3 regions of the Bacillus sp. N12A5 genome follow, and region 1 is predicted to be linked to each of the others. Evidence: riboswitches for the same ligand, from Rfam matches in the RefSeq annotation. Region 1 holds a riboswitch; each other region holds the start of a gene.

Region 1 (6,476 bases):
CTTGCAGATGAAGGATTTGACGCGGTGGCCATCCCGTGTGATGTGACAAAGGAAGCGCAAGTCGCTGACACGGTGAACGCCATCCAAAAACGGTACGGGCGCTTGGATATTTTGGTGAACAATGCCGGTATTCAGCACGTCGCCCCGATTGAAGAGTTTCCGACAGAAACCTTTGAACAGCTGATCAAGGTCATGCTGACGGCGCCCTTCATCGCAATGAAGCATGTTTTTCCGATCATGAAAAAACAGCAGTTTGGCAGAATCATTAATATCGCGTCTGTTAATGGATTAGTTGGCTTTGCAGGGAAATCCGCTTACAATAGCGCCAAGCACGGCGTCATTGGACTCACAAAAGTCGGGGCGCTGGAAGGCGCGCCCCACGGCATTACAGTCAATGCGCTCTGCCCGGGTTATGTCGATACCCAGCTTGTACGCAATCAGCTTAGCGATCTATCGAAAACGAGAAATGTCCCTTACGACTCTGTACTTGAACAAGTCATTTTTCCGCTTGTGCCGCAAAAGCGACTGCTTTCCGTCAAGGAAATTGCGGATTATGCCGTGTTTTTGGCAAGCGAGAAGGCGAAGGGCGTCACTGGGCAGGCTGTCGTCCTTGATGGGGGCTACACTGCACAATGATAGAAAAAACACACTTGCTCCGTTAGGGAATCAAGTGTGTTTTTTCTTTGCTTATTTCCACACATCGTTAGCGATCTCAACCACGTGGCGAAGCTTCGCCCATTGCTGTTCTTCAGTCAGCTTGTTGCCTTCCTCAGTGGAAGCGAATCCGCATTGAGGGCTGAGGCAAAGCTGGTCTAAGCTCACATAACGGGATGCTTCTTCAATACGGCGTTTCACATCGTCCGGATGTTCAAGCTTACCAAATTTAGATGTCACTAAACCAAGGACAAGCTGAAGGTCAGAGCGCTTCACATACCGGAGCGGCTCAAATCCGCCTGAGCGTGAATCATCATACTCTAAGAAAAGCCCGTCCAGGTTCAAGCCGTCAAAAATAGTTTCGGCTGCTGCGTCATAGCCGCCTTCAGCTGTCCAAGTGGACTGGAAGTTGCCGCGGCAAATATGCATGGTTACCGTCAAGTCATCCGGACGGTCAGCAATCGCGTCGTTAATGGATTTCGCAAATAGCTGGCGAAGCTCGTCAGGCGTTGTTCCAAACGCTTCGATTTGTTTTAAGCCTTTTTCAGATAAGAAAACAGCCCATGCCGTATCATCAAGCTGGAGGTAGCGGCAGCCTCTGTCGTAAAACGCTTGAATCGCCTTTTTATATGCTTTGGATACATCGTGCTGGAAAAGGTGATAGTCATTTTTATAGGAAGCCTTTTCTAGCTTGCCGCGGAAAAACAGCATATTCGGGCTTGGGATCGTCATCTTTGGCGTCGCATCACCGGCAATGCTGTGGAGAAATGAGTAATCTTCAAGCATTGGGTGAGTTGAAAAGTCGATATCACCTGTGACTTTGATGCCGCGTGCTTTAGTCTGCACATTATGGAATTGAATGCCGTGCTCAGGAGTGAACGGCTCAACGCCATCCAGATTTTCTAAGAAATCAAAATGCCACCACGCTCTGCGGAATTCACCGTCAGTCACGACGTTCAGGCCGGTTTCCTTTTGTTTCTCCACAATGCGGGTGATTTCATCGTCTTCAATTTGGCGGAGCTGTTCAGCCGTAATTTCGCCAGCCGCTTTTTGCAGCCGTGCTTTTTTGACGGGCTCAGATCTCAGCAGGCTCCCGACTTGATCCGCGCGAAACGGCGGTTTTTTTCTTTGAAGTGATTGTTGTTCTGCGGGTGTTGTTTGTTGTGACATGTTGTCCATTCCTTCTTTCCATTCGAGTATAAAAAAGCTCTTCCTTTGGATAAGGAAGAGCTTGTGTGACAATCTCAACCTTATCTTCAAGAGCAATTATTGCTCTAAAGGATTTAGCACCATTCTGTTAAACAGCGGTTGCCGGGTATCGCAGGGCCAGTCCCTCCACCTCTCTTGATAAGGAAAACCTTTTTATGAAATTTTCTGATAGTATCTATTATTCACACATTTTCTGTTTCTGTCAATGATAGATTATCTCCACACATCGTTGGCGATGTCGATGACATGGCGAAGCTTTGCCCATTGCTGCTCCTCTGTCAAAAGGTTTCCTTCTTCTGTAGAGGCGAAACCGCACTGCGGGCTGAGGCACAGCTGATCCAAGCTGACAAAGCGCGCCGCTTCATTGATTCGGCGTTTCACATCGTCAGGATTTTCGAGCTCGCCGTATTTTGATGTGATCAAGCCGAGCACGATTTGCAGATCTTTGCGTTTCACATAACGGAGCGGATCAAAGTTTCCAGAGCGGTCATCATCGTATTCCAAGAACAAGCCGTCCAGGTTTAAGCCGTCCAAAATCGTTTCTGCAACAGCGTCATAGCCCCCAGATGCCGCCCAAGTTGAACGGAAGTTGCCGCGGCAAATGTGCATCGTGATTGCTAAATCATCAGGCCGGTCTGCCACTGCATCGTTAATCGTTTTGGCAAACAAGGCAGGCAATGTTTCTGGATCGCCGCCGAGCGCCCGGACAACCTCTCTGCCTTTTTCTTCAAAGAAGAGAGACCATGACGTATCATCAAGCTGAAGATAACGGCAGCCAGCGTCATAGAAGGCTTTGATTGCTTTTTTGTACGCTTGGGCCAGGTCATGAAAGTATTCCTCTTGGTCATCATAAATCCCCTTATCAGCCTTTTCACCGAAAAACAGCATATTCGGGCTCGGAATCGTCAGCTTGGGTGTCGCCCCGCCGGCAATCTTATGTAAAAATTGATAATCGGCAAGTGCTGGGTGGCTCGTAAAATCGAGTTTTCCCGTCACCTTGATGCTGCGTGCTTTTGTTTTGGCATGATGGAACTGAATCCCTTCAGCCGGAATGAATGGTTCCACGCCGTCGAGCCCTTCCAGAAAATCATAATGCCACCATGAACGGCGGAATTCCCCGTCTGTTACCACATCAAGGCCGATTTCTTTTTGTTTTTCCACAATGCGGGTGATTTCTTGGTTTTCGACATCACGCAGCTGTTCCGCTGTGATCTCGCCGGCCGCTTTTTTCTGCCGGGCTTCTTTCACCGGAGCAGAGCGCAATAAACTGCCGACATGATCGGCACGGAAAGGAGCTTTGCGCTGTTGTTCTGTTTTTTGTCCTGCAAGATGTGTTTGTTGAGCCATGTCATTCGCCTCTTTTCTAAATTATGTTGAGCATAAAAAAGCTCTTCCTTTGTGTAAGGAAGAGCTTGAACGATCAAATCTCCGCCTCATCTGCAAGAACGCAATGTTCTTAAGGATTTAGCACCATTCTGTTTAAAACAGCGGTTGCCGGGTATCATAGGGCCAGTCCCTCCACCTCTCTTGATAAGGTACATCTTCATATATAGATTTCAATTATCTTAATATTATTACTTTTGAATCAATTGTCAACACTTTTTAGAAAATACTTTCATCTTCATCGTTATATAAAACCATATCCAGTACGATAGCAATAGCCGTGCAAATCAGCACATCCTCCTCGTTTGCAATCTGCAAGTGATAGGAATCGCCCCAGCTTAGCCACTTTTTGCTTACGGACATCCGGACATTCTTCCCGTCCGTCAGCTGGAATTCGTCCTTCCACAAATCACCTTCGATTTCCCAGTTAAGCTTGGAAATCTCAAACTTCGGTTTGAAAAACGTTACCTTCTTCGTCACTTCACAAACCGTTTCTCCGCCAATTGAAATCTCGTATCGCGGCAAAAAAGACATCACTTTTTGTTCTATGGACACGAGCGTTTTTCCTGTTGAATCTGTCATTTGTAACGAGTCCCCTAACGAAAAGAACCGCCCCTCGACCTTGAATGTCTCCTGTTCATCCCGGTCATAAATGTGAAACGCATCTTTAAACGAGAACATTTTTTGTTTCATAAATAATTCAATCATTGCTAAAGTCTCCTTTTGGATTTGCCTAGTATGAAATTACGGATAGAGGGTGAAAAGTTTTCAGGCTCTAAATCAAAACAATTTTAAAAGGCTGCCTGATTCAGCAGCCTTTTCGTTTGAAATATAGAATTAGGAAAGATGCATCCGGCGTTTTTGGCGGATGGCGTCAAGGTCGATTAGGTTGTTGTGATGAGGTGCGGCTGCTGGCAGAGGGCTTGTCTTTTGCGGTTTGCGGCGATTGTCCTTGCTGAAAGAAAAAAGAAGATAGCCGCATAATGCGATGATAATAAATAGGATCATGTTACATACCTCCCAAAAATAGTTTTGGTATTCTCTATTGTACGGATAAAATGTCAAAAAGTATTCAAAAAATTCCAAATCGACTAAAAATAAATTACTGTCCCTCTAAAACAGTCTAACCTGTTGACCTGAAAATAGTCTTACATCTCGATGGTTATTCTAGTTGTTGGTTGGTTCTATAGTTACTATCGACGCTATAATCAATTCCTTTATATAACTTTAAGACTAAGTTTTCGTGATTCTAATTACCTGTTTTTGGATTCTCTTTTTTTTTGCTTGTTTGATGTATACCCTATTTTCCGCAATCAAACACAAAAAACCCAAATCACGGAGCATTTGGGCGGTACGAGAGGGATTGAGATTGTGGTTTTGAGGATGTGTATGTCAATTAGAAGAAGCGTTTGAACATTTTTCTGATCTTTTGAAACGGGCTGGATTTCTTTTGCATGTTTAGCGGTCTAGTCGTGATCCATTTTTTCAATAGGCTCTTTTTTGCAGCAATTGCTTGTTTTGTCACTGTTTTTCCTCCTCATCCGTTGATACTTGTTTTACGGAGGACGTTTTAAAAATGTTTCATTTTTACGCAAAAAAACCAGTCCTTTTTTGGACTGGTTTTTGGCATTACGCCTGTTCTTCAAACAGCTTTGCAATCTCAACGATGACGTTTACGGCTTTGACCATGTTATCAGCTGAGATGTATTCAAATTTTCCGTGGAAGTTTTCCCCGCCGGTAAAGATGTTTGGCGTCGGGAGTCCCATGTAGGACAGCTGGGATCCGTCCGTCCCGCCGCGGATTGGAGAAATCTTCGGTTCAATGCCGAGGTTTTCCATCGCTTGTTTGGCAATGTTGACGATTTCGATGACAGGTTCGATTTTTTCTTTCATGTTGTAGTATTGATCGTTCATATCAAGCTGAACGCGTTCTTTTCCGTATTCGTTTTGAAGCTCCTCAACGACACGCTTCATTGTGTCTTTTCTGTTTTGGAAGTTCTCTTTGTCAAAGTCTCTGATAATGTAGTGGAGTTTTGTTTCCTCTACATCTCCTTGAATCGACAGCAGGTGGTAGAAGCCCTCATAGCCTTCTGTATACTCAGGCGCTTCATCTGCCGGCAACAGGCTGTTCAGCTTCATCGCGATTTTTGCAGAGTTAATCATTTTCCCTTTTGCCGTGCCGGGATGTACGTTATTGCCTTTGATCGTGATTTTTGCGGCAGCGGCATTAAAGCTTTCGTATTCAAGCTCGCCGAGCGGGCCGCCGTCAACAGTGTAGGCAAAGGACGCATTGAACCGTTTTACATCAAATTTGTGTGGCCCTCTGCCGATTTCTTCATCAGGCGTAAAGGCGACTCTAATCGTGCCGTGCTTGATTTCAGGGTGTTTGATGAGGTAATCCATGGCTGTCATGATTTCAGCGATACCGGCCTTATTGTCTGCGCCGAGAAGGGTGGTGCCGTCTGTGGTGATGAGTGTGTGACCTCTATAGCCAGACAGCTCAGGGAATTGATCAGGCGACAGGATGACCTGAAGCTGTTCATTGAGAACGATGTCTTTTCCATCGTAGTTATCAACGATTTGCGGATTCACATTTTTGCCGGTAAAGTCTGTGGCGGTATCGACGTGAGCGAGAAAGCCGATTGTCGGCACGTCTTTTTCAGTATTGGAGGGAAGAGTCGCCATGACATAACCGTTTTCATCAATGGCTGCATCCTGCATGCCGATTGATTTCAATTCATCAACGAGCATGTTGCCTAACGTCAATTGGCCGGGTGTGGAAGGGCAGGTGTCGACGGATTCATCGGACTGTGTGTCGACCTTTACGTATGTAGTAAACCGTTCAATGATTTCTTCTTTCATTTCCAATCATCTCCTTTGCCTTATTTTATCATGATGGGATAAGGGTTTTCTATTGCACAATCCCGTTTCGAATGGCAAAAACGACTGCCTGTGTCCGGTCTTGGGCATTGCATTTTTGCAGGATGCGGTGCACGTGGGTTTTCACAGTGCTTTCGCTGACGAAAAGCTTTTCAGCAATATCCTCGTTTCGCAACCCGTAGGCCATTTGCTGAAGAACCTCGAGCTCTCTTTTTGTGAATGGCTCGGCCAGTTCTGCTGCTTGAGTTTGTTTCGAGCGAAATGTCTCACTGATCATTTTGGCAGCTGTGGCTGTACGGAAAATCGCTTCGCCTCTGGCGCTTTGGATGGGTGAGATAAAAATTGCATGC
Region 2 (6,476 bases), on a different contig from region 1:
AGAACAGAATGGGAAATATAACAACTAGATACGATATAAGGAGGATGGAAATGATGGCACTATTTACAGCTAAAGTAACCGCGCGAGGCGGCCGGGCAGGACATATTACTTCAGACGACGGTGTTCTAGATTTTGATATTGTCATGCCGAATGCCAAAAAAGAAGGACAAACCGGCACAAACCCGGAACAGCTCTTTGCGGCAGGATACGCTGCATGCTTCGGCGGCGCGCTCGAACACGTGGCCAAAGAACAAAATATCGAAATTGATTCCGAAATCGAAGGGCAGGTCAGCCTTATGAAGGATGAGAGCGACGGCGGGTTTAAAATCGGCGTCACACTGGTTGTGAACACGAAAGATTTAGATCGGGAAAAGGCACAAGAGCTTGTCGAGGCTGCTCATGAATTCTGTCCTTATTCTAAGGCGACCAGGGGAAATATTGATGTAAAATTAGAATTAAAATAACGATCGGCATCCTGAGATTCTCAGGATGTTTTTTTGTGTGGAAGCATGAGGAGCGGGCATGATCTTTTCGAAGGATGAATACATGTAGTATAGGTACATGTAGTATAGGTGAATTCAGTCTAGAGAAAAGGTGAGCACATGAAAAAAACAAAGCTGTCAGTTTGTATGATTGTGAAAAATGAAGAACGCCATATCGCCCGCTGTTTAGAGAGTGTGCAGCATATTGCCGATGAAATTATTGTGGTTGATACCGGATCAAACGATCGTACGGAAGACATTTGCAAAAGCTTTCATGCCCAAGTTTTTCGCCATAAATGGGAACAGGATTTTTCACAGGCGAGAAATGCCAGCCTGCAGCATGCCAAGGGAGAGTGGATATTGATCCTGGATGCCGATGAAGAGCTGGATCCGGACACGGGCAGCCTATTGCCTTCGCTGCTGACAGACAGCCTGCCGTCTCTCGGTTATGTGAAGGTCGTGAACTATACCGGGAAGCAATGGAATGAAAATGAAGCGTTTGAACAAAGGCAGATCAGGCTGATCCGCAATCAGCAAAACATAGTGTTTACGGGAAGTATTGGCGAAAGGCCTGAGGGAAAAGCGGCAAGCAGCTCTTTCACGCTTCCATGTATCATTCACCATTACGGCCATTTAGAGCAGGAGGCACAGCAAAAGCATCAGCGCAACATGAGCTTTTTGAATACGGAATTGCTGGCATCCTGCACTGACCCGTCTCTCGTCTATCAGAAAGCAGCTGAATATGACAGAGGAAACAAACATGATAAAGCCCTCAGCCTGGCAATGGATTATATCAATGAATGTAAGAGAAAAAAGCAAATTCCGCCGCCTAATGTCTATTATTTAAAGTATAAATTATTAATAGACGCAGAACGGTACGAAGAAGCGGAACACGATATCAATGAAGCACTCGGGCATTATCACGATTACTGCACGCTCCACTATTACAAAGGGGTCATCAAGTATCAGCTTAAAAAAGTAAGAGAAGCAATCACGGCATTTGAGGCTTGCCTTCAAATCACTAATGAAAATCATCAGTACGTAGAGGTAAAAGGAGCAGCCGATTTTAAATCAAGCTGCTGGCTCGGTGTCTGCCATGCTGAATCGCATCAGCATATGACCGCTGTGCTGTATTTGCAAAAAGCGCTGAAGGCCAATCCGAAGTGCCCGCGGGCACAGCGTCTTCTCAGCGAATTAACAAAGGATCAGGCCGCGCATGCCTGATCCTTTAATATTCTTTTTTATTGTCAAAAGCCCGCCATGCCTGAAACGGGGATAAATGCTCTGTCAAAGTCACTTGATAAAAGGGGATCGTTCTTTCTTCAGCTGGTTTATCAATTTCTTCATAAATGAACGAATCATCAAACCCCGCTTCGGCAGCGTCGGAATGCTCTGCCGCATAGTAAACGGCTTTTGGCCGGGCCCAGTAAATGGCGCCTAAACACATGGGGCACGGCTCGCAGCTCGTATATAAGATGCAATCATCAAGCTGATAGGTGCCAAGTGCCCGGCAGGCGTTCCGAATAGCTGTCACTTCCGCATGGGCAGTCGGATCATTGCTTGTTGTAACGTTGTTCTGCCCCTCGGCAATAATAGAACCGTCTTTTACAATAAGGGCCCCGAAAGGCCCGCCAACTCCTGCATTCACTCCTTCACGAGCGAGGTCGACAGCCCGTTTTAAGAACTTTTCATGATTCATCCCAAACCCTCCTGTCAATTGAGTGTTATAAGTATAGCCGAAAAAGGGGGCAAAGAACATTCTCAAAAAAGTGCAAAATAAACAAAGTATTTGGGGGATTTGCTAAGATAAGAGGAGAAAAGAGGAGGGGGAAACATGCTGCATTTATATATTGCCAGACACGGACAGACCCAATGGAACGTAGAAAAACGGATGCAGGGCTGGCTGGATTCTGATTTGACAGAACTTGGGCTGTACAACGCCCGCGCTCTTGGGGAGCGTCTGAAGGATATTGAATTGAATCAGGTCTACATCAGCCCGAGCAAGCGGACAGAAGAGACAGCAAAAACCATACTGGGATCGCGCAGGCCCCCGCTGGTGATAGATCATATATTCAGAGAAATGTCACTGGGCTCATGGGAAGGGAAAAAACAAGAGGATATTGAAAGGGACGAACCAGATCTTTTTCATGCTTATTTTCATTATCCCGAAGCTTATCGCCAGCAGGGATGTGAAACGTTTTTTGACTTTGAAAAACGGGTCAGGCTGGCTCTCCAAACGATTTTAGACAGCCATTCTTCCGGTAATGTTCTCTTGGTTACCCATTCTGTCTTTATATTAATGCTGTTAAATATCATAAAGGGGAGACGCGTTAACGACATATGGAATTCTGCTTACATACATGATACATCATTGAGCCTTGTGGAATTTGATGAAATGGAACAGCCAAAATAGTAAAAGAAGGGGACGGGAAGCATCGGAAACCGATTTCCGCTTTCTAATAGAAAAAACCATCTGCCAAAGACAGATGGTTTCTATTTTATACAAGCTGTGTCTGCTGAGCTCTTGCTTGTTTTGCAGCTTCCACCATGTTTTTCAATGCGGCAACCGTTTCTTCCTGCTGTCTTGTTTTCAATCCGCAGTCTGGATTTACCCAGAAGCGGTCAGTCGGACAGACGGCAAGCGCATCAACGATAATGTTGTACATTTCTTCAGTTGACGGCACCCGAGGGCTGTGAATGTCATACACACCAAGGCCAAGGCCTTTGAGATACGGATGCTCTTTTAAGTAATCTAAAAATCCTCCGTGGCTTCTGCTGTGCTCGATCGTAATGACATCCGCATCCAGATCATTGATCGTATCGACAATGTCTTCGAAGTTGCTGTAGCACATATGCGTATGAATTTGTGTCTCGTTTTTCACGGAAGAAGTGGTTAATCTGAATGCTTCTGCCGCCCAAGTCAAATATTCATCCCAATCGCGGGTTTTTAATGGAAGGCCTTCGCGCAGTGCTGGTTCATCGACTTGGATGATTTGAATGCCTGCGTCTTCAAGCGCTTTTACTTCTTTCCGAAGGGCAAGCCCGATTTGGAAGGCGATTTCTTTTCTCGAAATATCGTTTCGAGGGAAAGACCAGTTTAAAATTGTAACCGGACCTGTCAGCATTCCTTTCACATGCTTGGATGTCAGGGACTGTGCATATACCGTGTCTTTCACTGTCATCGGTTCAATAAATTCAACATCTCCGTAAATGACTGGCGGCCGAACACAGCGTGAGCCGTATGATTGAACCCAAGCATATTTTGTGAAGGCAAAGCCGGCCAGCTTTTCACCGAAGTATTCGACCATGTCTGTCCGTTCAAACTCACCGTGAACAAGGACATCAAGTTCCAATTCTTCCTGAATATCAATCCACCTTTTGGTTTCCGCATTGATAAAGTTTTGATACTGTTCATCAGACCATTCATTTTTCCGCCATTTTTGGCGTGCGCTCCGCACTTCAGCAGACTGCGGGAAGCTTCCGATCGTAGTCGTCGGCAAAAGCGGGAGGCCGAGAGATTCATTTTGCAGAGCTAAACGTTCTTCAAACGGTATCGGACGCTTGAAGTCATTATCTGTTAATTGCTCAAGCTCTTTCTTTTGTTCAGAATTCGTGCCTGTTGCAAACAGTTTAAGCGCCTGAATATCAGCTTTTGCCTGCTGGATTTGTTCGCTGATCGCCGCTTTTCCTGATACTAACCCTTCTTTCAAAGCTGTCAGCTCGGCCAGCTTTTCTTTTGCGTAGGATAATCCGTTCAGCAGATCCTTTTCCAAATGCTCGTCAGGATGTTTTGCTACCGGAACATGCAGCAGACTGCTTGAAGGCTGAATCCACAGTTCATCAACGTTTGCATAGCTGAGAATATCTAGAATGGCATCGAGACGTTCTTCAAGGTCTGCTTTCCAAATGTTGCGTCCGTCGATCACGCCGGCTGCCAGTACTTTGTCTGTCGGAAAGCCGTGTGTTTTCAGCTGTTCCAGGTTTCTGCCTTTGTCGTGAACGAAATCAAGGCCGATTCCCTGAACCGGGTAAGAGATCAGCTCTTCATAGGCATCAACAGAATCAAAATACGTCTGTAAAAGCACATTCAAAGAGGAAAGCTCACTTGTAATGCTTTCAAATAATTCTTTTGCGCCGCGAACATCTTCGCAAGAGGCGGTAACGAGTGCCGGCTCATCGATTTGAACCCATTTTACGCCTTCTTCTTCAAGCTCTTTCAAAAGCTGTACATATAACGGCACAAGGCGTTTTTGGATTGCTTTAGCTTCTGACGGTTCATAGCCTTTAGCAAGCGTAACGAACGTATATGGGCCGATAATCACAGGCTTTGTTTCAACGCCGTATGCCTGTTTGATTCGGCGATAATCTTCGAGCTGTTTGTTTCTTGTCAGGCTGAACTCAATGCTCTCGTCATATTCCGGAACGATGTAATGGTAATTTGTATTAAACCATTTTGTCATTTCACTTGATACAGCGTCTTTTATTCCGCGGGCGATAGCGAAGTATGTATCGGTAGCGTCAGTCAAATGTCTGAATCGTTTCGGAATCCAGTTAAAGCTGACCGCTGTGTCGAGTACATGGTCATACTGTGTGAAATCAGAAACAGGCACAACATCAATCTGCTGGTCAATTTGTGTTTTTACTGCGGATAAAAATAGGTCATCCATTTGCTTTAAAAACGTATCTTTATCAGTGCTGCCTTTCCAATACGCTTCAAGTGCTTTTTTCCATTCTCTGTTCAGTCCGATTCTCGGAAATCCTAAATTCGATGTTTTGATGGTTGTCATTGTTTCTCCTCCTTTATATGTAAAACACTCTAAGTTAACCCGCGGATACAGGCTGCTAAGAGGTTTCCTCACAAACAAAAAGCCTCTTTCCCATGAGAGAAAGAGGCTTTTCTGCGTAAAACACTGCCTCTCTCATCTCTCAGACACAATCTGATGGAATTAGCACCGTGCCTTATGAGACATCAGTCTCGGCGCGAAAAGCAGTGCGCCCCATTTCACAATGGAATTACGGTCGGTTGCTGTTGGGGTCAAAAGGCCAATCCCTCGCCCAACTCTCGATAAGAGAAAATGTTATTAATTTTTTGAAAAGTTGAATCATTTGTTGGTAATCTTAACAGCAATTCAAATTCGCTGTCAACATAGAATTTGAAATTTTATTTACAAATTACGGCATTTATTATATGAGAAAAATAAATTTATAGTGTCATCAAATGTGATTGCTCTGCTTTTTCTGCCAGCTCATCAGGAGCAGTTAAATACAGGAATCCATTGCCTGCCAGCGTTTTTGCGATATCAAGCGGGAGTGTCCTGCGAACCAGCTGTGCATAAACCTCAGGTTCAGAAAGCTTTCTTTGAAATGATTCTTCTTCAAAGCTTTTAATTAAAGCGAGCGCTCCGCTGACGTGAGGGGCAGCCATTGAAGTCCCGGTGAGCTTGCCGTATTTCTTGTTAGGGAGGGTGGATAATATATTTTCTCCCGGTGCCACAAGATCGATTTCTTTATTGGCGTTAGAAAATTCTGACGATTCTCGAGCTACGGAAACAGAACCAACCGCGATCACTTCATTATAAGCCGCGGGGTAGGAAAGCTCTTCTGTTCGTTCGTCGCCGTCACCTTCATTTCCCGCCGCGCAAACGACAAGCACTCCGTTTTTGACGGCGTTTTTCACGGCTTCTTCAAGCTCCGGAACATCGCTTGGTCCGCCAAGGGACATTGAGATGATATCGACTTTCTGTTCCACAGCGTAGTTAATGCCGTTAATAATCCATTCGTATTGTCCGCTGCCGTTTGCGCCGCCTAGAACCTTCACAATCAATAGGCTTGCCTCAGGAGCGACTCCAGCAATGCCGCCATTTGAATCATTAGCGGCAATTGTTCCGGCGACGTGTGTGCCGTGTCCGTTGTAGTCGGAAATCGCATCTTCCTTGCCGCCGTCATCATCTGTGAAGTTCTTTCCGCCGATGATTTGGTTTTTTAAATCAGGAT
Region 3 (6,476 bases), on a different contig from region 1:
GCATGACATTCCGTGCTGATCAAATGCCGGCAGTCAACACAAATCAGGAGGCGGCAGTCACTATATGAAGAAAGCGTATTTGACAGTATGTTCTAACCAGCAAATTGCAGACCGGGTGTATCGAATGGTTCTGAAAGGGGAGCTTGTCCAAGGGTTTACAACCCCCGGACAGTTCCTTCATCTAAAAGTGAGCGAAGCGGTTACGCCTCTTTTGAGAAGACCAATCAGCATCGCCGACGTCAACTTTGAAAAAAATGAAGTGACCATCATTTATCGAGTAGATGGGGAAGGAACAAGGCTCTTGTCGCTGAAGCAGCAGGGAGAGCTTGTGGATGTCCTCGGGCCTTTGGGAAACGGCTTTCCTGTCAATGAAGTCCAACCCGGAAAGACGGCTTTGCTGGTAGGAGGCGGTGTAGGTGTGCCGCCTCTCCAAGAGCTGTCGAAACGCTTGAACGAAAAAGGGGTAAAGGTCATACACGTTTTAGGATTCCAATCGGCAAAGGATGTCTTTTACGAAAAAGAATGCCGGCAGTACGGCGACACATATGTGGCAACAGCTGACGGAAGCTACGGGGAAACCGGGTTTGTCACAGATGTCATAAAACAGAAGAATCTGGAGTTTGACATTCTCCTCAGCTGCGGGCCGACACCGATGCTGAAGGCATTAAAACAGGAATACGCCCATAAAGAAGTTTACCTGTCCATGGAGGAACGAATGGGCTGCGGTATCGGCGCCTGCTTCGCATGTGTGTGCCATACAAATGAAAGTGAGACATCCTACGTAAAAGTATGTCTTGACGGGCCTGTATTTAGAGCTCAGGAGGTGGCGCTGTAATGCTAGAGGTGAAGTTGCCGGGACTTAATTTGAAAAATCCGATCATTCCTGCATCAGGCTGCTTTGGTTTTGGTAAAGAGTTTGCCCGTTTTTATGATTTGTCTTGTCTCGGTGCAATCATGATTAAAGCTACGACAAAGGAGCCTCGCTTCGGGAATCCGACCCCTAGGGTAGCTGAGACTGGCGCTGGAATGCTCAATGCGATCGGTCTGCAAAATCCGGGGCTTGAAAGCGTCTTGCAAAATGAGCTGCCTTGGCTTGAGCAGTTTGATACGCCGATCATTGCCAATGTCGCAGGTTCTCAAGTTGAGGATTATGTTGAAGTTGCAGAGCATATCAGCAAAGCGCCTAATGTTCATGCTCTTGAATTGAACATTTCCTGTCCAAATGTGAAAACAGGCGGAATCGCTTTCGGCACAAACCCTGAAATGGCTGCTGATTTGACAAAAGCGGTAAAAGAGGTTTCAGATGTGCCCGTTTATGTAAAGCTTTCACCGAACGTGGCAAATATCACAGAAATTGCATCAGCGATTGAAGAGGCTGGAGCGGACGGTCTTACGATGATCAACACATTAATCGGCATGAGGCTTGATTTAAAAACAGGCAAGCCGATATTAGCGAATAAAACAGGAGGACTTTCCGGCCCTGCTGTGAAGCCGGTTGCCATTCGCATGGTGTATGAAGTCAGCCAGGCGGTCAATATCCCGATTATCGGAATGGGAGGCGTGCAGACGGCTGAAGATGCACTGGAGTTTCTTCTCGCGGGAGCAAGCGCGGTCGCTGTCGGAACAGCAAACTTTGTGAATCCTTTTGCATGTCCGGACATTATTGAACAGCTCCCTGCTGTTTTGCGCCAATACGGCTATCAATCAATTGAAGAATGCATCGGAAGGAGCTGGAATTATGAAAAACAACCTGCCCATCATCGCGCTTGATTTTGCATCAGCTGAAGAAACACTTGCATTCTTAGCGCCTTTTCAGCAAGAACCGTTATTTGTAAAGGTTGGAATGGAGCTTTTTTATCAAGAAGGGCCATCTATCATTACACAACTAAAAGAAAGAAATTGCGAGCTGTTTTTAGATTTAAAGCTTCATGACATCCCGACCACTGTAAACAAAGCGATGAAGCGCCTCGCCGGTCTCGGAGTCGACCTCGTCAATGTTCATGCGGCCGGAGGCAAAAAAATGATGCAAGCAGCTCTGGAAGGCTTAGAAGAAGGGACGCCGGCCGGAAAAAAACGCCCGTCACTTATCGCGGTCACCCAGTTGACAAGCACATCTGAACAAATCATGAAAGCTGAATTGCTGATCCAAAAGCCTCTGATCGACACGGTTGTGCACTACAGCAAATTGGCGGAAGAAAGCGGCCTGGATGGAGTGGTCTGCTCGGTTCATGAAGCAGAAGCCATTTATCAGGCGGTATCGCCTTCATTTCTGACTGTCACTCCGGGCATCAGGATGTCAGAGGACGCTGCGAATGACCAAATCCGTGTAGCGACACCTGCAATAGCGAGAGAGAAAGGGTCATCAGCGATTGTAGTAGGCCGCTCGATTACAAAAGCGGCAGACCCAGTAAAAGCCTATGAAGCTGTCAGACTCGAATGGGAGGGAATCAAATCATGAAACAAATCATCGCAAAACATCTATTAGACATCCAAGCTGTATTTTTACGCCCGAACGAGCCATTTACATGGGCAAGCGGCATATTATCGCCAATCTACTGTGACAACCGCCTTACGCTATCTTTCCCGGAGGTCAGAAATGATGTCGCCTCAGGCATCAGCAAGCTGATCGAAGAGCATTTTCCTGAAGCTGAAATGATTGCGGGAACAGCAACTGCCGGTATTCCTCATGCTGCTCTGGCGGCTGACCGATTGAATCTTCCGATGTGTTATGTAAGGAGCAAGCCGAAAGCACACGGGAAAGGCAATCAGATTGAGGGGGCTGTTCAAGAAGGCCCAAAAACGGTCGTCATTGAAGACTTAATCTCAACAGGAGGCAGCGTGCTTGAAGCTGCGGCAGCTTTACAAGCGGCTGGCTGTGAAGTGCTTGGTGTCGTCTCGATCTTTACGTACGGGCTGCCTAAAGCACAGGAAGCGTTTGCGAAGGCGGAACTGCCATACTACTCATTAACTGATTATGATACTTTGACAGAGGTCGCCCTTGAAAACGGAAATATTCATTCGGACGATCTAGAAAAGCTTAAAACGTGGAAACAAAATCCCGAGTCAAAAGATTGGTTTAAAAAATAAAAAATAAATTTTAGTGATGTACAGGGGCGTTAAAGCCTTGCTGTACTTGAAAACAGGCCATCCGGCCTGTTTTTTTATTAATCCTATAAAAAAAGTCGGGTTGACTTATGTTAGAATTGTGCTAAAATTTACTACAAATCTAAAAACTTATCAAGAGCGGCTGAGGGACTGGACCTATGAAGCCCGGCAACCTGCACAGTGTGTAAGGTGCTACTTCCAGCAAAATGAATTCCATTTTGAAAGATAAGGGCGCCATGCAGTTCCTGTCTTTCTTTCCGCCGGATTGAAAGTTTTTTATTTTAAGAGGAAAAAAGGCTGTTTGCATAACACAGCCCGCATCACATTACAATTTGGAAAAGACAACCGGCAGAAAGCTACTGTTTGTTTGTCTCCGAAAGGAGGAAAGAAGAAATGTTAACGTACGATAATTGGGAAGAACCAACCATTACATTTCCGGAAGACGATCCTTATAAAGGAGCGCTGTCAGTTTTAAAGTGGGCATACGGCCATTACGGCAATCAGCTAGTTTATGCCTGCAGTTTCGGAATTGAAGGAATCGTTTTGATTGATTTAATTTATAAAGTGAAAAAAGACGCAGAGATTGTGTTTCTTGATACAGGACTTCATTTTAAAGAAACCTATGAAACGATTGAACGGGTAAAAGAGCGCTATCCGGGCCTTAACATCATCCTGAAAAAACCAGATCTGACCCTTGAGGAGCAAGCCGAAGAATACGGTGACAAACTGTGGGAAAGAGAACCGAATCAGTGCTGCTATCTGAGAAAGGTCGTTCCTTTAAGAGAGGCGCTTTCTGGACATCCGGCCTGGCTTTCCGGCCTGCGCCGCGATCAAGGGCCGAGCCGTGCCAATACGAATTTCTTAAACAAAGATGAAAAATTCAAATCAGTAAAAGTATGTCCGCTTATCCATTGGACTTGGAAAGACATTTGGAGATACACATCTCGTAATGAGCTGGACTACAATCCGCTTCATGACCAAGGATATCCAAGCATTGGCTGCGCGCCTTGCACGGCTCCTGCTTTTACTGCAGAGGATTTACGCTCAGGCAGATGGAATGGTATGGCGAAAACAGAATGCGGACTGCATGAATAAGGAGCTGCAAAATGGAACTAGCCGCTATTTTATTTAGCTTGTTTTTCGCAATGAATATTGGTGCAAGCGGCGCTGCGGCTTCGATGGGAGTTGCTTACGGCTCTGGAGCCATCAAAAAGAAAACCTACGCTTTGATCATATGTGCAGTTGGTGTGCTGGCCGGGGCGGTCATTGGCGGAGGCGAGGTTGTAAAAACCATCAGCTCCGGCATTATCCCCGAGCAGACGATTACACTGCCGATTGTTTGCATCATTATTGGAGCCGCTGCGCTGTCGCTCTTTACGGCTAATCTGCTCGGCATTCCTTTGTCGACAAGTGAAGTAACAGTCGGCGCGGTTGTCGGAGTGGGAGTGGCTTACAAAGTATTGTTTGTGAACAATCTTCTGGTCATTGTGGCGTTTTGGGTTTTTGTCCCGCTGTTTGCTTTCGGCTTTACCTATTTGGTTTCAAAGCTGTTTAGTTTTTTAAAGATTGAAATTAAGTCTGCTAAAAAGCAAAAAATCCTCGGCATTGTTTTGTTAGTTGCCGGATTTTTCGAAGCATTCTCTGCCGGCATGAATAACGTGGCCAATGCTGTTGGCCCGTTGGTAGCGGCGGGTGTGCTTGATGTCGCAAAGGGAACTTTGTACGGGGGAGCTTTTGTTGCTCTTGGCGCGCTGTTATTAGGCCGGCGTGTGTTAGAAACAAACGGAAAGAAAATCACGAGATTCTCAAAAGGGGAAGGCATTCTCTTATCCGGTACAGGAGCGGGTCTGGTGATCATCAGTTCAGTATTTGGGATGCCGGTGCCCTTGGCGCAAGTCACGTCATCGTCTATTATCGGAATAGGCATGGCCAAAAACGGTCCGAACGTGTTCCATAAACAGGTTGTTCAAACGATGCTGAAGGTATGGATTGTATCGCCGTTTTTATCTTTATCGATTTCTTATCTGCTTGTATCATTGTTTTTAAAAGCGGATTATTATTCAATCTTTATCATGGTAAGCGTGCTTTTAGCGGCGGGCGGTGCGGTCAGCCTGACGAAGGCCATACGTAAAGAGAGACGCTCTGTCCACGAACAAGGCGGGGGAATCTGATCATTAATCTGAGTAATTTTATATGTTAAATAGGAGGAGATGGATAGTATGAGCTTAGCACCACACGGAGGAACATTAGTAAGCAGAGTAGATGAATCGTATAATGTAAGCAGTATTCAAAAAGAAATCGAACTTGATTTGATTTCTTTTGCAGATTTAGAATTAATCGGAATCGGTGCGTACAGCCCAATCGAAGGTTTCTTTAATGAAAAAGATTACGTATCTGTTGTCGAAAACATGCGTCTTTCTTCCGGTGTTGTCTGGTCTCTTCCGATCACGCTTCCGGTGAACGCGCAAAAAGCAGCGGAACTGTCAGTCGGTGAAACGGTCAAGCTGACGTATGAAGGAGAAACATACGGTGTTATCCAAATTGAAGACCTGTATGTGCCTGACAAACAAAAAGAGGCTGTTAATGTGTATAAAACGGATGATCAGGAACACCCGGGTGTTAAAAAGCTGTTCAGCCGCGGCGATACATATGTCGGCGGACCGATCACATTGATTAAAAAAGCTTCAAAACAGTTCCCAGAGTTTACGTTCGAACCGGCGGAAACAAGACGCCAGTTTGCGGAAAAAGGCTGGGAAACCATTGTCGGTTTCCAAACAAGAAACCCTGTTCACAGAGCGCATGAATATATTCAAAAAACTGCTCTTGAAACAGTAGACGGCTTGTTTTTGAACCCGCTGGTAGGCGAAACAAAATCTGATGACATTCCAGCTGATGTTCGCATGGAAAGCTACCAGGTGCTTCTTAACAATTATTACCCGAAAGAGCGCGTATTTCTCGGTGTCTTCTTAGCGGCGATGCGTTATGCAGGGCCGAGAGAAGCAATTTTCCACGCGCTTGTCAGAAAGAACTACGGCTGCACGCATTTCATCGTCGGCCGCGATCACGCAGGTGTAGGTGACTATTACGGAACATACGAGGCACAGGAGCTTTTTGATACTTTTAAACCTGAAGAACTCGGCATTACACCGCTGAAATTCGAGCACAGTTTCTTCTGTGAAAAATGCGGAAATATGGGAACAGCGAAAACTTGCCCTCATGGCCGAGAGCATCACGTCATTTTATCAGGCACGAAGGTAAGAGGCATGCTGAGAGACGGTGTGCTGCCTCCTGCAGAATTCAGCCGCGCAGAGGTCGTAGAAGTGTTAATCAGAGGGATGAAGAAAAAAGAAGAAGCAGGTGTATCTTAAGGG

The links. A riboswitch is a leader RNA that binds a small molecule or an ion and turns the genes downstream of it on or off. The one in region 1 is predicted to bind S-adenosylmethionine.
Region 2: another riboswitch for S-adenosylmethionine. It lies ahead of metE (5-methyltetrahydropteroyltriglutamate--homocysteine S-methyltransferase); the one in region 1 lies ahead of MOC09_RS18585 (5-methyltetrahydropteroyltriglutamate--homocysteine S-methyltransferase).
Region 3: another riboswitch for S-adenosylmethionine. It lies ahead of MOC09_RS05030 (phosphoadenylyl-sulfate reductase); the one in region 1 lies ahead of MOC09_RS18585 (5-methyltetrahydropteroyltriglutamate--homocysteine S-methyltransferase).

The regions. Positions count from the first base shown of each region.
Region 1 is NZ_JALAMR010000021.1:42,063-48,538, reverse strand. It holds gene MOC09_RS18595 (3-hydroxybutyrate dehydrogenase) at 1-636, shown strand, start outside; gene MOC09_RS18590 (5-methyltetrahydropteroyltriglutamate--homocysteine S-methyltransferase) at 688-1,824, opposite strand; SAM riboswitch class I at 1,902-2,008, opposite strand; gene MOC09_RS18585 (5-methyltetrahydropteroyltriglutamate--homocysteine S-methyltransferase) at 2,077-3,210, opposite strand; SAM riboswitch class I at 3,294-3,400, opposite strand; gene MOC09_RS18580 (LURP-one-related/scramblase family protein) at 3,466-3,954, opposite strand; gene MOC09_RS18575 (hypothetical protein) at 4,084-4,332, opposite strand; gene MOC09_RS18570 (hypothetical protein) at 4,643-4,771, opposite strand; gene pepT (peptidase T) at 4,876-6,108, opposite strand; partial or broken gene MOC09_RS18560 (response regulator transcription factor) at 6,158-6,448, opposite strand; partial or broken gene MOC09_RS18555 (hypothetical protein) at 6,445-6,476, opposite strand, start outside.
Region 2 is NZ_JALAMR010000002.1:341,626-348,101, forward strand. It holds gene MOC09_RS02165 (organic hydroperoxide resistance protein) at 54-464, shown strand; gene MOC09_RS02170 (TPR domain-containing glycosyltransferase) at 603-1,706, shown strand; gene MOC09_RS02175 (nucleoside deaminase) at 1,711-2,181, opposite strand; partial or broken gene MOC09_RS02180 (histidine phosphatase family protein) at 2,317-2,942, shown strand; gene metE (5-methyltetrahydropteroyltriglutamate--homocysteine S-methyltransferase) at 2,981-5,269, opposite strand; SAM riboswitch class I at 5,399-5,554, opposite strand; gene isp (S8 family peptidase) at 5,686-6,476, opposite strand, start outside.
Region 3 is NZ_JALAMR010000003.1:354,568-361,043, reverse strand. It holds gene carB (carbamoyl-phosphate synthase (glutamine-hydrolyzing) large subunit) at 1-68, shown strand, start outside; gene pyrK (dihydroorotate oxidase B electron transfer subunit) at 65-835, shown strand; gene MOC09_RS05045 (dihydroorotate dehydrogenase) at 835-1,770, shown strand; gene pyrF (orotidine-5'-phosphate decarboxylase) at 1,739-2,458, shown strand; gene pyrE (orotate phosphoribosyltransferase) at 2,455-3,087, shown strand; SAM riboswitch class I at 3,232-3,337, shown strand; gene MOC09_RS05030 (phosphoadenylyl-sulfate reductase) at 3,499-4,200, shown strand; gene cysP (sulfate permease) at 4,212-5,276, shown strand; gene sat (sulfate adenylyltransferase) at 5,325-6,473, shown strand.